DNA from 3 places in the Marinobacter gudaonensis genome. Region 2 is predicted to be linked to each of the others. Evidence: predicted binding sites of a transcription regulator. Region 2 holds the regulator's gene; each other region holds the start of a gene.
What was found. Region 2 encodes FliA, which starts transcription of late flagellar genes. Its sites were predicted from a motif close to CTAAAGTTTNNNNNNNNNNNGCCGNTAA; they were not measured.

Region 1 (4,200 bases), on a different contig from region 2:
TCCGTGCCATCCCGGGTATCGTGGATGAGCTGCGCAGGGCGTTGCAGGATATCTCCTGGGATCCGTTTGCGACCGATGCGGTCATCCGTGACCTTGAGCTGGTGCATGTAGATGTCTTCCAGAGGCTGGTAACCGCACCGTCCCGCGAGGAACCCGAGCAGGCCGGGCCTGATGGGGTAGCCGATGGCGCTGCTCAGGCTGTTCCCGCGGATACAGAGCCGCAAGTAACAATCGATGCATCGGTGGCTCCGGCCGACGCGCCTGCCGAGAATGGGACGCCGATGACGCCAGAGCCACCGGTAGAGACGGAGGCAGTGGCGACCGCCAGCGAATCGGGGGCAGTGTCTGTTCAGTGGCTGGAGCGGGCTGATAGTCTGCGGGTAGGCTCCTGGATCGAGCTCAGCCGTGATGACGCCAAGGTACGTTGCAAACTGGCGGCTTTCATCAAGGCAACGGGCAAGTACATTTTTGTCAATCGCAGTGGCGCGAAAGTGGCGGAGTACCAACGGGAAGAGCTGGCGGCGGAAATGGAGTCCGGTAATGTTGCCATGCTTGATGATGGTCTGATCTTCGATCGGGCACTGGAATCCATCATCGACAACCTGCGCAGCAGCCGTAAAGACTGATCCGTAGCAACCGCAAGCGCTTTGTGATTCAATCTGCAGGTGTAATCCTCTGAAACCGTTGGAATTACCTTGTCAGATCCAGATGCCTTGCCTGAAAACCCGACGCCTTCCACAGAGGAGGCGACACGGCTCCGGGAAACCGGGCATATCCGGGGCGCCCGTTGGTGTCCATCGCCGAATTTCGGGCCTCGCCCGGAAGGTACCGGCATTTCCCTTCTGGTGATTCACAACATCAGTCTGCCGCCCGGCCAGTTCGGCGGACCTGAAATCGAAGACTTCTTCTGCAATCGTCTTGACGCTTCGGCCCACCCGTTCTTCCAGACTATTGCCGGTGTCGAAGTATCCTCCCACCTGCTGATCCGTCGCGACGGGTCGGTCATCCAGTTTGTCAATCTGCATGACAGGGCCTGGCATGCGGGCCGGTCCAGCTTCGAGGGGCGGGAGGAGTGCAACGACTACTCCATCGGAATCGAGCTGGAGGGTACTGATCACATACCCTACACCGAGGCCCAGTATCGCCAGCTGGCCACCGTGGCCCGCGAGATCATGGCGGCCTGGCCTGAGATTACGCAAGCACGCATCACCGGCCACAGTGACATTGCGCCGGGCAGAAAGACCGATCCGGGCCCTGCCTTTGACTGGTCACTTTTTCGAGCCATGGTGCATTCCGGGCGTGCTTCCGGGGAGGCGGCGGAATGGAGCTGATTGTGTTTCTCCTGGCTTACTCGGTGCGCAGGCGCCTCGACTCCCTTGACAGGCTTCATGGTGATGAGCTCTGGCGGCGCTGGTTCCACAACGGCCGCAAAGCCCGTGCAGGGCATGAAGCGGATGTATACGCCGGCCTCGCCCTGGTTCTGCTGCCAGCGCTGATTCTGGGGCTTGCCGAGTATGTGCTGGTGGTGTCTGACTGGCGAATGGCGGCTTATCCGGCAGATTTCCTGATCCTTGTGCTGCTGATGGGCACACCCGGCTGGCGCCAGTTGTTGCGGGCCTATGCAGAGGCCTGGCAGCGGGGCGACATGCAGGCCGCGTGGCACCATATCAAAGACCGGCTGCCGGCGGCTGAGCGAGGCGCCGCCCTCTCGCCCGAAGCGATGCACCTGTCCCTGTCGAGGGCGCTGCTGGTGTCGGTGTTCCAAAGGTTTTTCCTGGTGGCGTTCTGGTACATGGTCGGAGGCGTGGCGCTGGCGGTGCTGGCACGGGGGCTGGTGGCACTGGCAGACCAATGGCCTCAGGCCGCAGCGCGGCCACGGTTTGCACGGATGGCGGAGTGGGCAGGCTGGATTCCTGCGCGGCTGCTGTCGGTGACCTTCGGTATTGCCGGCGACCTCGCCGGCTGGTTGCGGGAAATGGGTAAATCCTTGTCTGGCGTCAGGAGAAAAGCGGGCGACGTGCTCATGATTTCCGCCAGCGGGTCGTTAACCGGGTATGCGCTGGAACCGGACCGTTTCTCCCGGTTGCATCCGGAGGACTGGACGAGCTTCGGTGGTCGGAGCCTGGCAGCGCTGCGGGATCTCCTGAACCGGAGCATGCTGGTGTGGATCTGCACGCTCGCATTGTTGGTGATTTCGGGGGTCGTGTAAGCAAAATTTTTGAAAATATTACAGATTATCACCAAATAAAGCTTAAGTTTTTACGACTTTAGGCGACAATAGAATAAAAGAAGAACGAGAACAGAAAAACCAGAATAAACGTTCCGTTGTTACCTGCCAGTACGAGGGTCGTTGTGAAGCAACTTATCAATCCCGCCATTGCCCTGATGAACCGTCTCCCGATGGTTTACAAGTTCAGCCTCATCAGCATTCTGTTCCTGCTACCGATTGGCGCGCTGTCGTGGCTGGTTATCTCGGAGCTCAATCAGTCGGTTCAGACCATGAACCGCGGCGTTGAAGGCCTCGAGCAGTTGCAACAGGTGGACCGCCTGGTGGACGCAGCGATGGATTACCGCGATTACCGCTCACCCGCCATCATAAAGGATGAAGGTGCGATCCGGGCGGTGTCTGAAGAAGCCGCAGACGCGGTGGCGGCGGCCTTCGAGGCGCTGACGGCGGAGCCGCGTTCGTTCGATACCTCCGGCGCCTGGCTGGACCAGGTTGAGGCGCTGCGCAAGGACTGGGAGGCCCTGCGCGCCGATGATAATTATCAGGGCAGCTTCGATCCGCAGTTCAAGTACTACCAGGAGTTCGTCCAGAAGGCCCAGGCGCTGCTATCGGCCACGATCGAGATTTCCGGCCTGAGCCAGGGGGCCTCCCGTGAGAATCAGTTGATCCTGGGCCTGGTGCGGGATTCGCTCCCTGCTGCCCGAACTGTTATCGGTCGGGCAAAATCCTATGGCATCTATGCGCTCGTGGAAGGACAGGTTGGCTACGCTCTCAGTGAGACCCTCAACGAGATCTATGACCAGTTGACCAACCGGAGTTCACTGCTGACCCCGGCGCTGTCAGTGGCCTCGGACGCGTCTCCCGCACTTGTTGCCAAAGCAGGCGATGCCCTGAACAAGGTGGATGAGAGCCTTATGGTGGTTCGAGACGAGCTGGATCAGAATGTGATCACGCCCATGCGCCTGGAAATGCCGTGGACCGAGTACGACAGCCTGATGTCGGCGCAGCTGGGCTACTACGATGAGCTCAAACAAGCGGCTTTCGAAGTGGTTGAGACCAACCTTCGGGGCCGGCTCGACAGCGAGATCAACCAGCGCACGCTAATCCTGGTTGCGCTGGTGGCGGTGTTGCTGGTGGTGGTGTACCTGTACATCGGGTTCTTCATGTCGGTGCGCACCGCGATCAACCGGTTCAGCCAGGCGGCCCGCAGCGTGGCCGCCGGTGACATGACCACGCACATTCACCTGCGCAATCGTGACGAGCTGGGTGAGCTGACCACCGAGTTCAATAATATGACGGACCGCATTGCCGAGCTGATTCGGTCGGTCAGTCGCACCACGGCGGACGTGGACCAGCAGGCTACACGGGTGAACGATACTGCCGCAGCCAACAGCGAGGCGGTTGCCCGGCAGATGGAAGAAAGCGGCCAGATCAACGAAGCCATGAACCAGATGGTGGATGCGGTGAATGAGGTAACTGAAAGCGCCCACCGGGTGGCCGACAGTGCCGGTAACGCCGAGCGCGACACCGAAACCGGTCGCGGAGTGGTCGCTGACACCGTGAAAACCATCAATCACCTGGCCACGGAAATTTCCGGTGCGGTGGAGGTTATCAACCGGGTAAGCAAGGACAGTGACAACATCAGTCAGGTGCTGGTCGAAATCAAGGCGATTGCCGAACAGACCAACCTGTTGGCGCTGAATGCGGCTATTGAGGCGGCCCGCGCGGGCGAACAAGGCCGGGGCTTCGCGGTGGTGGCCGATGAGGTACGTTCCCTGTCCCAGAGGACCCACAAGTCCACCGAAGAAATTGAGGGAATGATTTCCAGGCTGCAGAGCGGCGTCAAGGATGCCGTCTCGGCCATGACCAACAGCCGGGATGTTACGGAAACGACGGTTCAGAAGTCCGGGGAAGTTACCGAAGCCCTGGATCGCATTGCCAATGGCATTGCGGTGATTGTGGACATGAGCCAC
Region 2 (4,200 bases):
CGGCGACCAGTCAACCGCGGATCATGAAATCCGTGTGGCATTGCTATAAGATGGCAAATCTTGCGGGCTGTGTGATGACCAAGGTAGACGAGGCCCTGACGCTCGGCGAATCTCTCGGCTTTGTCATGGAAACCGGCCTGCCCGTGGCCTATTACACTGACGGGCAGAAGATTCCGGAAGATCTGCACCATGCCCAGGCCGTTCCGTTGGTGCGGCTGGCAGTCGATCGCCTGAAAGCCCTGCAGCGACAGCAGGCGGTTGCTGAGGGCGCCTGAAGATTGAGACCTGTCATCGGATGCGTGGCAGGTGTCCGGACACACAAGACCCGGTTAAACGTGGCGAGAGACAAAAACGAGTATGAGCAAAGCACATCCGGTACAGGTGATCGCGGTGACAGGCGGCAAAGGTGGTGTCGGCAAGAGCAACGTGTCGGTGAACCTTGGCATAGCGCTAGCCCAGAAAGGGCGCAGGGTAGTGCTTCTGGATGCCGACCTGGGCCTTGCTAATATCGACGTACTGCTGGGCATTACCGCGAACCGGAATCTCCAGGACGTGCTGGCCGGAGAGTGCGATCTTAAAGATGTGCTGGTGAATGGCCCTGGGGGTATCAAGATTGTCCCCGCGTCCTCGGGTACCCAGCGGATGACCCAGCTAACCCCCATGGAGCATGCCGGGCTCATCAATGCCTTCAGTGAGCTGGGCGACCAGATTGACGTATTGATTGTCGATACCGCCGCCGGCATTTCCGAATCGGTGGTGAGTTTTCTGCGGGCTTCCCAGGAACTGCTGCTGGTGGTCTGTGATGAGCCCACTTCCATCACAGATGCCTACGCACTGATCAAGTTGATGAACCGCGACTACGGCACCAACCGCTTCCGCATCCTCGCCAACCAGGTGCGCAACGAGCAGGAAGGACGCCACCTGTTCGAAAAACTGACCCGTGTTACCGAGCGCTTCCTTGATGTAGCGCTACAATATGTGGGAATAGTGCCCTACGATGAAGCTGTGAAAAAAGCGGTTCAGCGACAGCGAGCGGTACTGGATGCCTACCCCCGGGCCAAGGCGTCCCTGGCCATCAAGGCACTGGCGGACAAAGTGGACAATTGGCCGCTGCCGTCTTCACCCCGGGGACATCTGGAATTTTTTGTGGAGCGGCTCGTCGAAGTCTGAATCGGATCCTGTCAAACAACACCGGATACATGGCATTGGCGAACAACCTCGGTATCTACAACCAGTCTGGCACCCAGAGGCCCTCCCAGCTTGTGGAACAGCATGCGCCCCTGGTGAAGAAAATCGCCCTGCACCTGATGGCGCGGCTGCCAGCCTCTGTACAACTGGAAGACCTGATGCAGGCCGGCATGATCGGGCTGCTTGAGGCGGCCCAGCGCTACAGCTCCACCCGCGGTGCCACCTTTGAAACCTACGCCGGTATCCGCATCCGGGGTGCCATGGTGGATGAGATCCGCAAGGGCGACTGGGTGCCACGCTCTGTGCACCGGAATGCCCGCCGAATCTCCCAGGCCATCAAGGCCGTTGAAGACCGTCTTGGTCGTGAGGCGACCGACCTTGAAGTCGCCGATGAGCTGGGCATGGGCCTGGCTGAATACCATTCATACCTTTCCGACGCCAACAGTGGCCGACTTTTTAGTCTCGATGAGCTCAATGAATCCGGGGAGCTGCCGATAGAAGAGACAGAGACCCAGGACAATCCCCTGGAAGGGCTGTCATCGGATGCTTTCCGCCGCAGTCTGGCTGAGGCAATTGAGGATCTGCCGGAGCGCGAGAAGCTGGTGTTGAGCCTGTACTACCAGGAAGAGCTGAACCTGAAGGAGATCGGTGCGGTGCTCGGGGTCAGTGAGAGCCGGGTCAGCCAGATTCATAGCCAGGCTGCGCTGCGACTGAGAAGCCGGTTGTCGGACTGGCACCAGGGTGCCGGTCGCTGAGCGCGCGCCGTGTGTCCGCACTCAGGCAGACTGTAGTTTTTGGTAACCGACGCTTTACAACCGTGGTAAAGGACTGACAATAAGCGGTTAAAACAGCGGCCTGCTAGACTTCGAGCAGATAGGTCAAACGAATTCCGGGTGTTACTAACTGGAGGTCCCATTGGACAAGAACATGAAAATCCTCATTGTGGACGATTTTTCCACAATGCGACGGATCATCAAGAACCTGCTGCGTGATCTCGGCTTCACCAACACGGATGAAGCGGACGACGGCAACACCGCGCTGCCGATGCTCAGAAGCGGTAAATACGATTTTCTGGTGACTGACTGGAACATGCCCGGCATGTCCGGTTTTGATCTCCTGAAGGCGGTCAGGGCCGATGAAAATCTCAAGACCCTGCCGGTGCTGATGGTTACCGCGGAAGCCAAGCGGGACCAGATTGTGGCCGCTGCCCAGGCGGGCGTAAACGGGTATGTTGTCAAGCCGTTTACTGCCGCAGTGCTTAAGGAAAAGATTGAGAAAATCTTTGAAAGAATCCAGTAACCAGAGGTCGGATGGCTCTCATGAGCGATAGCAAACAGAACCATCGGGGCCTGGAACCGGAGGTGACGGAAAAACTCGAGCGGCAGGCGGCCGAGCTGGCGGAGAGCGTTAGCGCCGGTGATTATGCCAAGGCCATGACCCTGATCAATGAACTCAGCGAGGTTCGCGATCAGAGTCTGTATCGGGAGGTCGGTCGGCTGACCCGAAGCCTGCACGAAGCTATCCGGAACTTCCAGATAGATCCCCGAAATGCCGAGCAGCAGGAAGCCTTGTCCAAAATGACAGACGCTTCCGACCGGCTTGAGTACGTGGTGCAGATGACCGGCGAGGCGGCCAACCGCACCATGGACCTGGTAGAAGAGACCATGCCGGTGGCCAACGCCCTGCGGGATGAAGCCTCGTCGCTTCGCGATGAATGGCAGCGCCTGCGTCGTCGGGAGATGCAGCCGGCGGAATTCCGGGAGCTGTACGGACGGATCGACCGGTTCTTTGTCAGCATGGCGACAGACGCCGACACCATGTACAACAACCTGTCGGAAATTCTTCTGGCCCAGGACTTCCAGGATCTCACCGGCCAGGTAATCCAGAAGGTCACCGCTCTGGTCAAGGAAGTGGAAGAGCAGATGCTCAGTCTGGTGGTCATGGCCAGCCACGTGGATCAGTTGACGGGCACTGTCCACCAGATTGAAGAGCGGCAGGAATCCGCGGAACAGGGTGTCGGGCCCCAGATCAAGGCCCATGAGCGGGAAGATGTAGTTTCGGGGCAGGACGACGTAGACGACCTGTTGTCCAGTCTCGGTTTCTGATTAAAGAGGGTAACGCATGGCGTTCGATGCTGATGAAGAGATTTTGCAGGACTTCCTGGTGGAGGCCGGCGAAATACTCGAGAAGCTGTCAGAGCAGTTGGTAGAACTTGAGCGACATCCGGATGACAGTGATCTGCTCAACGCCATCTTTCGTGGCTTTCACACCGTAAAGGGCGGCGCCGGCTTTCTCCAGCTCGAGGCGCTGGTGAACTGCTGCCATTCGGCGGAGAACGTGTTCGATATCCTGCGTAACCACAAGCGCAAGGTGGATTCTGAGCTGATGGATGTGGTTCTGGAAGCTCTGGACCATGTGAACGCCATGTTCGAGCAGGTTCGCAACCACGAAGAGCTCACCCCGGCCCCGGACGAGCTGATTGCGCGCCTCGATGCGTTTGCGCAGCCGGAATCCCAGGACGCTGGCGCCCCGGCGCAGCCCGCCCAGTCGACGGAGACCGCGGAAGCGGCTGAAGATGGCGGGGATATCACCGACGATGAGTTCGAGCAGTTGCTGGATGCGCTGGCTGATGAGCCGAAAGCCTCGACTGCGGAAAAAGCACAGGCGGATGAGAAGAACAGCGACGCTTCCGGCGACGACGACATCACAGACGATGAGTTCGAGGCGCTGTTGGATCAGCTCCACGGCAAGGGTCAGTTTGCGGGTGCTCCGGCAGCCGATGAGCAGTCTTCAAGCGGTCAGGAGCAAGCCGGAAACGCCGGGGGCCAGGCCGCCGACAAGTCTCCGGCTGGATCCGGCGACGACCTGATTACCGACGACGAGTTCGAAAAACTGCTGGACGACCTTCACGGCAAAGGTGGTGGCCCTACGGCCGGAAAGGCTGCCGGTTCTGCGCAACCGGAAAAGCCGCGAGCCGCGGAACCTGATTCCGCCAAACCCAAATCTGCCAAA
Region 3 (4,200 bases), on a different contig from region 2:
GACGCCTGCGACGAGTTTGTGAAAACCGTTCTGGACAATCACGGCCACGTGGATGTGCTGGTGAACAACGCCGGTCGTTCCATCCGCCGCTCCCTGGATCTGTCCTTCGACCGGTTCCACGATTTCGAGCGCACCATGCAGCTGAATTACTTTGGCTCGGTACGCCTGATCATGGGCTTTGCCCCCAAGATGCTCGAGCGTCGTCGTGGCCACGTGGTCAATATCTCGTCGATCGGCGTGCTGACCAATGCGCCCCGCTTCTCGGCCTATGTGGCTTCCAAGTCGGCGCTGGATGCGTTCAGTCGCTGCGCTGCGGCCGAGTGGTCGGATCGCAACGTCACCTTCACCACCATCAACATGCCGCTGGTGCGCACGCCGATGATTGCGCCCACCAAGATCTACGATTCGGTGCCCACCCTGACACCGGACGAGGCGGCGGGCATGGTGGCCGATGCCATCGTTTATCGTCCCAAGCGGATCGCCACGCGTCTGGGCATCTTTGCCCAGGTGCTGCATGCCCTGGCCCCGAAAATGGGCGAGATCGTCATGAACACCGGCTACCGGATGTTCCCGGATTCGCCGGCGGCCGCCGGCAGCAAGTCCGGCGAAAAGCCCAAGGTCTCCACCGAGCAGGTGGCTTTCGCAGCGATCATGAGAGGTATCTACTGGTAAGCCCCGGTAGCCATAAAAAAACCCGCTTCGGCGGGTTTTTTTATGGGCGTTATTCGGGATCTGCTGGCACCGGAGGGGGCGGGAAGCCGCCCAGTTCACGCCAGCGATTGACAATCCCGCAGAACAGATCGGCGGTTTTCTCGGCGTCGTAGGCTGCCGAATGCGCTTCTTTGTTGCTGAACGGAATGCCGGCCAGCTTGCAAGCCTGGGCCAGCACGGTGTGCCCGTAGGCCAGGCCTGCAAGGGTGGCGGTATCGAAAGTGGAAAACGGGTGAAAGGGGTTGCGGCGGATATCCGCCCGCAGCGCCGCTGCAAAGATAAAGTTGTGGTCGAAGGTGGCGTTGTGTCCGACCAGAACAGCGCGTTTGCAGTCGTGAGCCTTCACTGCCTTGCGGATGGGGCCGAAGATTTCGCTCAGGCCTTCCCGTTCCGGAACGGCTTCCCGCTCGGGATTCCAGGGATCGATGCCGGTAAAATCCAGCGCCGACTGTTCGAGATTGGCACCCTCGAACGGATCGATTTGCTGCACATGGGTCTCGGCGCGGGTCAGCCAGCCGTCCTCATCCATGGTCAGGATAACGGCCGCCACTTCCAGCAGGGCATCCCGCTCCGGGTTGAAACCAGCGGTTTCAACATCGACAACCACGGGCAGAAAGCCGCGGAAGCGGCGGGACATGGGGTGGGGTGGTTTGCTCTCGTCAGTCACTCAAGCTCCGGTCTTGGCCGTGTGAGAAGGAATCCGTTCAGTGAGGTTTACGCCTGCCGCCAGTTAACGGTTTCACCTGCCTTCAGGGGCACAATGGTGCCGTCTGCGAGGGGCAGTTCTGCCGGCATGGTCCAGGGCTCGCGCACCAGGGTGATGGTATCGGTATTTCGTGGCAGGCCGTAAAAATCGGCGCCATTGAAGCTGGCAAAGGCCTCGAGTTTGTCGAGAATGCCCAACTCCTCAAAAATGTCAGCGTACAGGCCAATAGCGCCGTAGGCCGAGTAGCAGCCCGCACATCCGCACGCGGTTTCCTTGCGGTTCTTTGAATGGGGTGCGGAATCGGTACCCAGGAAAAACCGCGAATCGCCGCTGGCCACCGCATCGCGCAGGGCCTGCTGGTGGCGATTGCGTTTGAGGATCGGCAAGCAATAAAGGTGTGGCCGGATGCCACCCACCAGCATATGGTTGCGGTTGTACATCAGGTGCTGGGGAGTAAGGGTGGCGCCCAGGTTGCCGCCATTGTGCTGCTTAACAAACTCTGCGGAATCGGCGGTGGTAATGTGTTCCAGCACCACCCGAAGCTTCGGAAAAGCCTCCAGGATCGGGGAAAGAACCCGCTCGAGGAACACTTTCTCGCGATCAAAGATGTCGATGTCACCGTCCGTCACTTCACCATGGACCAGCAGCAGCATGCCGCAGTCGGCCATGGCGTCCAGCACCGGGTAGATGTTGCGTACGTCCTTCACGCCCGAGGCCGAGTTGGTGGTGGCGCCCGCCGGGTAGAGCTTGGCGGCAACGACACCGGCGGCCTTCGCCTCGCGAACGATTTCGGGGCTGGTACTTTCGGTCAGGTACAGGGTCATCAGCGGCTCAAAACCCGTGCCTTCGGCGGCGGCCAGAATCCGGTCCCGGTAGGCGCCGGCGTCCGCTGCAGTGGTCACCGGCGGCACCAGGTTGGGCATGATGATGGCCCTGCGGAAACAGGCGGCGGTTGCCGGAACCACGTCGGTCAGGATGTCGCCGTCCCGGACGTGCAGATGCCAGTCGTCCGGGCGTGTGATAGTGAGCTTTTCAGTCATGTTGGTTGTCCGCGATGCCTTGGGCAAGAGGAGTTCCGGAGCGGCGGCATGTCCGGAGGCCGAAAATTTGGCGGATTATACCAGATCGGGCCCGCGATTGTTTTCTGGTTAAGCCCTAAAGCCACCGGCGAATCGGCCGTTAACCGGGGTATACCGATTTGGATTCAAGCAGCCATGGCCATGCCGATAAAATCCCCTGATTTGAAGCGATCACTGTTGCTCGCGGCCGGCCTGTTGGCCGGCGCGTCTACTCCCCTGGCGGTGCAGGCCACCAGCTATGGCGCCGGCATTGAAAACAGCCAGTGGTATCTGTCCGAGTCCGTGTTCGAGTGTCGCCTGGTACACGAGGTGCCCGGCTACGGACGCGCGGTATTCAACCACCGCGCCGGCGAGGACCTGTCGTTTTTTCTGGAGGCAAGCACGCCCCTGATGCGGCCGGGCCGTGGCGATCTGGTGGTTGAGGCGCCGGTGTGGCGACCGGGCATCGCTCCCAGACCCGTGGCCAGCGTCAACGTCGCCGAGGGCAACAGACAGGTCTCGCTGGGAACCCGCCAGGCCCACGTTCTGGCACACAGCCTGCTGGACGGCATGCGACCCACGATTACCCGCGAGGCCTGGTTTGACGACCGGCCGGTGCGAGTGCAGGTGTCCAACATCAACTTTGCCGGCGAGTTCGAGCGCTATCAGCGCTGTACGTTGAACTTGCTGCCGGTGAACTTTGATCAGATCCAGCGTTCCAGGGTTCCGTTTGCCAGTGGCAGCACAAGCCTGTCAGACGCCGACCGGAAACTTCTCGATAATATCGTGTCCTACGTGATGGCGGACTCAACAGTGGAGCGCATCTTCGTGGATGGCCACAGCGACAGCATCGGAAGCCGGATCGACAACCGGGCTCTGTCGGAGGAGCGGGCCAATGTGGTAGCCGACTACCTCAAGGCCAGCGGCATCGACGAGAACATGATTACCGTCCGGGCCCACGGCGACCAGTACCCGGCGTCGAACCGTCCGTCCGACAACCGGCGCACCAATATCCGCTTGCAGCGGGCCGGCGACCGGCCAGAGTTGCAGCAGGCCACGGGCTATGGTGGCGAACCGACCGGGTAAGGGCGTCAGTACACCGAGTCGAGCACTTCCAGGTGAGCGTTGACACTCTCGGCCAGGGCCCGCAGGTGATACCCGCCTTCGAGCGTGGAGATAATCCGGTCGTTGCTGTGTTCGTGCGCCACGCCCACGATCAATTCCGTTAACCAGCGATAGTCGTCGGTTTCCAGATTGAGCTCGGCCATGGGGTCCAGCCTGTGTGCGTCGAAGCCCGCGGAAATCAGAATCAGCTGCGGCTTGAAGTCATTCAGCCTCTCCATCCAGCCATCCTGAACACGTTGACGGTATTCCTCTGAGGAGCAGTCCGCGGCAATGGGGATGTTCACAATGTTGCCCGCCTGTCTGTGCACATGCGAGTGAGGGTAGAACGGGTGCTGGAAGCTCGAACACATCAGGATGCGCTCGTCGCCGCCTACAATGTCAACGGTGCCGTTGCCCTGGTGCACGTCAAAGTCGATGATGGCGACCCGCTCCAGGTGGTGAAACGTCAGGGCCCGCATGGCCGCGATGGCCACATTGTTATAAAAACAGAAGCCCATGGATTTTGACCGCTCCGCATGGTGCCCCGGCGGACGGGCGCAGACAAAGGCGTTGGTCACCTGGCTGCTCATTACCATATCGACCGCCTGCACGTTGGCTCCG

Region 1: a site for FliA is predicted at 2,251-2,278, ahead of BM344_RS17160 (methyl-accepting chemotaxis protein). Genes of this name have one in related genera too.
Region 3: a site for FliA is predicted at 2,573-2,600, ahead of BM344_RS15795 (flagellar protein MotY). Genes of this name have one in related genera too.

Annotation. Positions count from the first base shown of each region.
Region 1 covers NZ_FOYV01000005.1:63,574-67,773, forward strand. The annotation lists gene BM344_RS17145 (DUF1631 domain-containing protein) at 1-626, shown strand, start outside; gene ampD (1,6-anhydro-N-acetylmuramyl-L-alanine amidase AmpD) at 696-1,331, shown strand; gene BM344_RS17155 (histidine kinase) at 1,322-2,209, shown strand; gene BM344_RS17160 (methyl-accepting chemotaxis protein) at 2,353-4,200, shown strand, end outside.
Region 2 covers NZ_FOYV01000001.1:918,846-923,045, reverse strand. The annotation lists gene flhF (flagellar biosynthesis protein FlhF) at 1-275, shown strand, start outside; gene BM344_RS04185 (MinD/ParA family protein) at 358-1,170, shown strand; gene BM344_RS04180 (RNA polymerase sigma factor FliA) at 1,200-1,943, shown strand; gene cheY (chemotaxis response regulator CheY) at 2,104-2,487, shown strand; gene BM344_RS04170 (protein phosphatase CheZ) at 2,508-3,293, shown strand; gene BM344_RS04165 (chemotaxis protein CheA) at 3,310-4,200, shown strand, end outside.
Region 3 covers NZ_FOYV01000003.1:217,889-222,088, forward strand. The annotation lists gene BM344_RS15780 (SDR family oxidoreductase) at 1-672, shown strand, start outside; gene rnt (ribonuclease T) at 722-1,378, opposite strand; gene pyrC (dihydroorotase) at 1,426-2,457, opposite strand; gene BM344_RS15795 (flagellar protein MotY) at 2,638-3,561, shown strand; gene BM344_RS15800 (histone deacetylase family protein) at 3,567-4,200, opposite strand, start outside.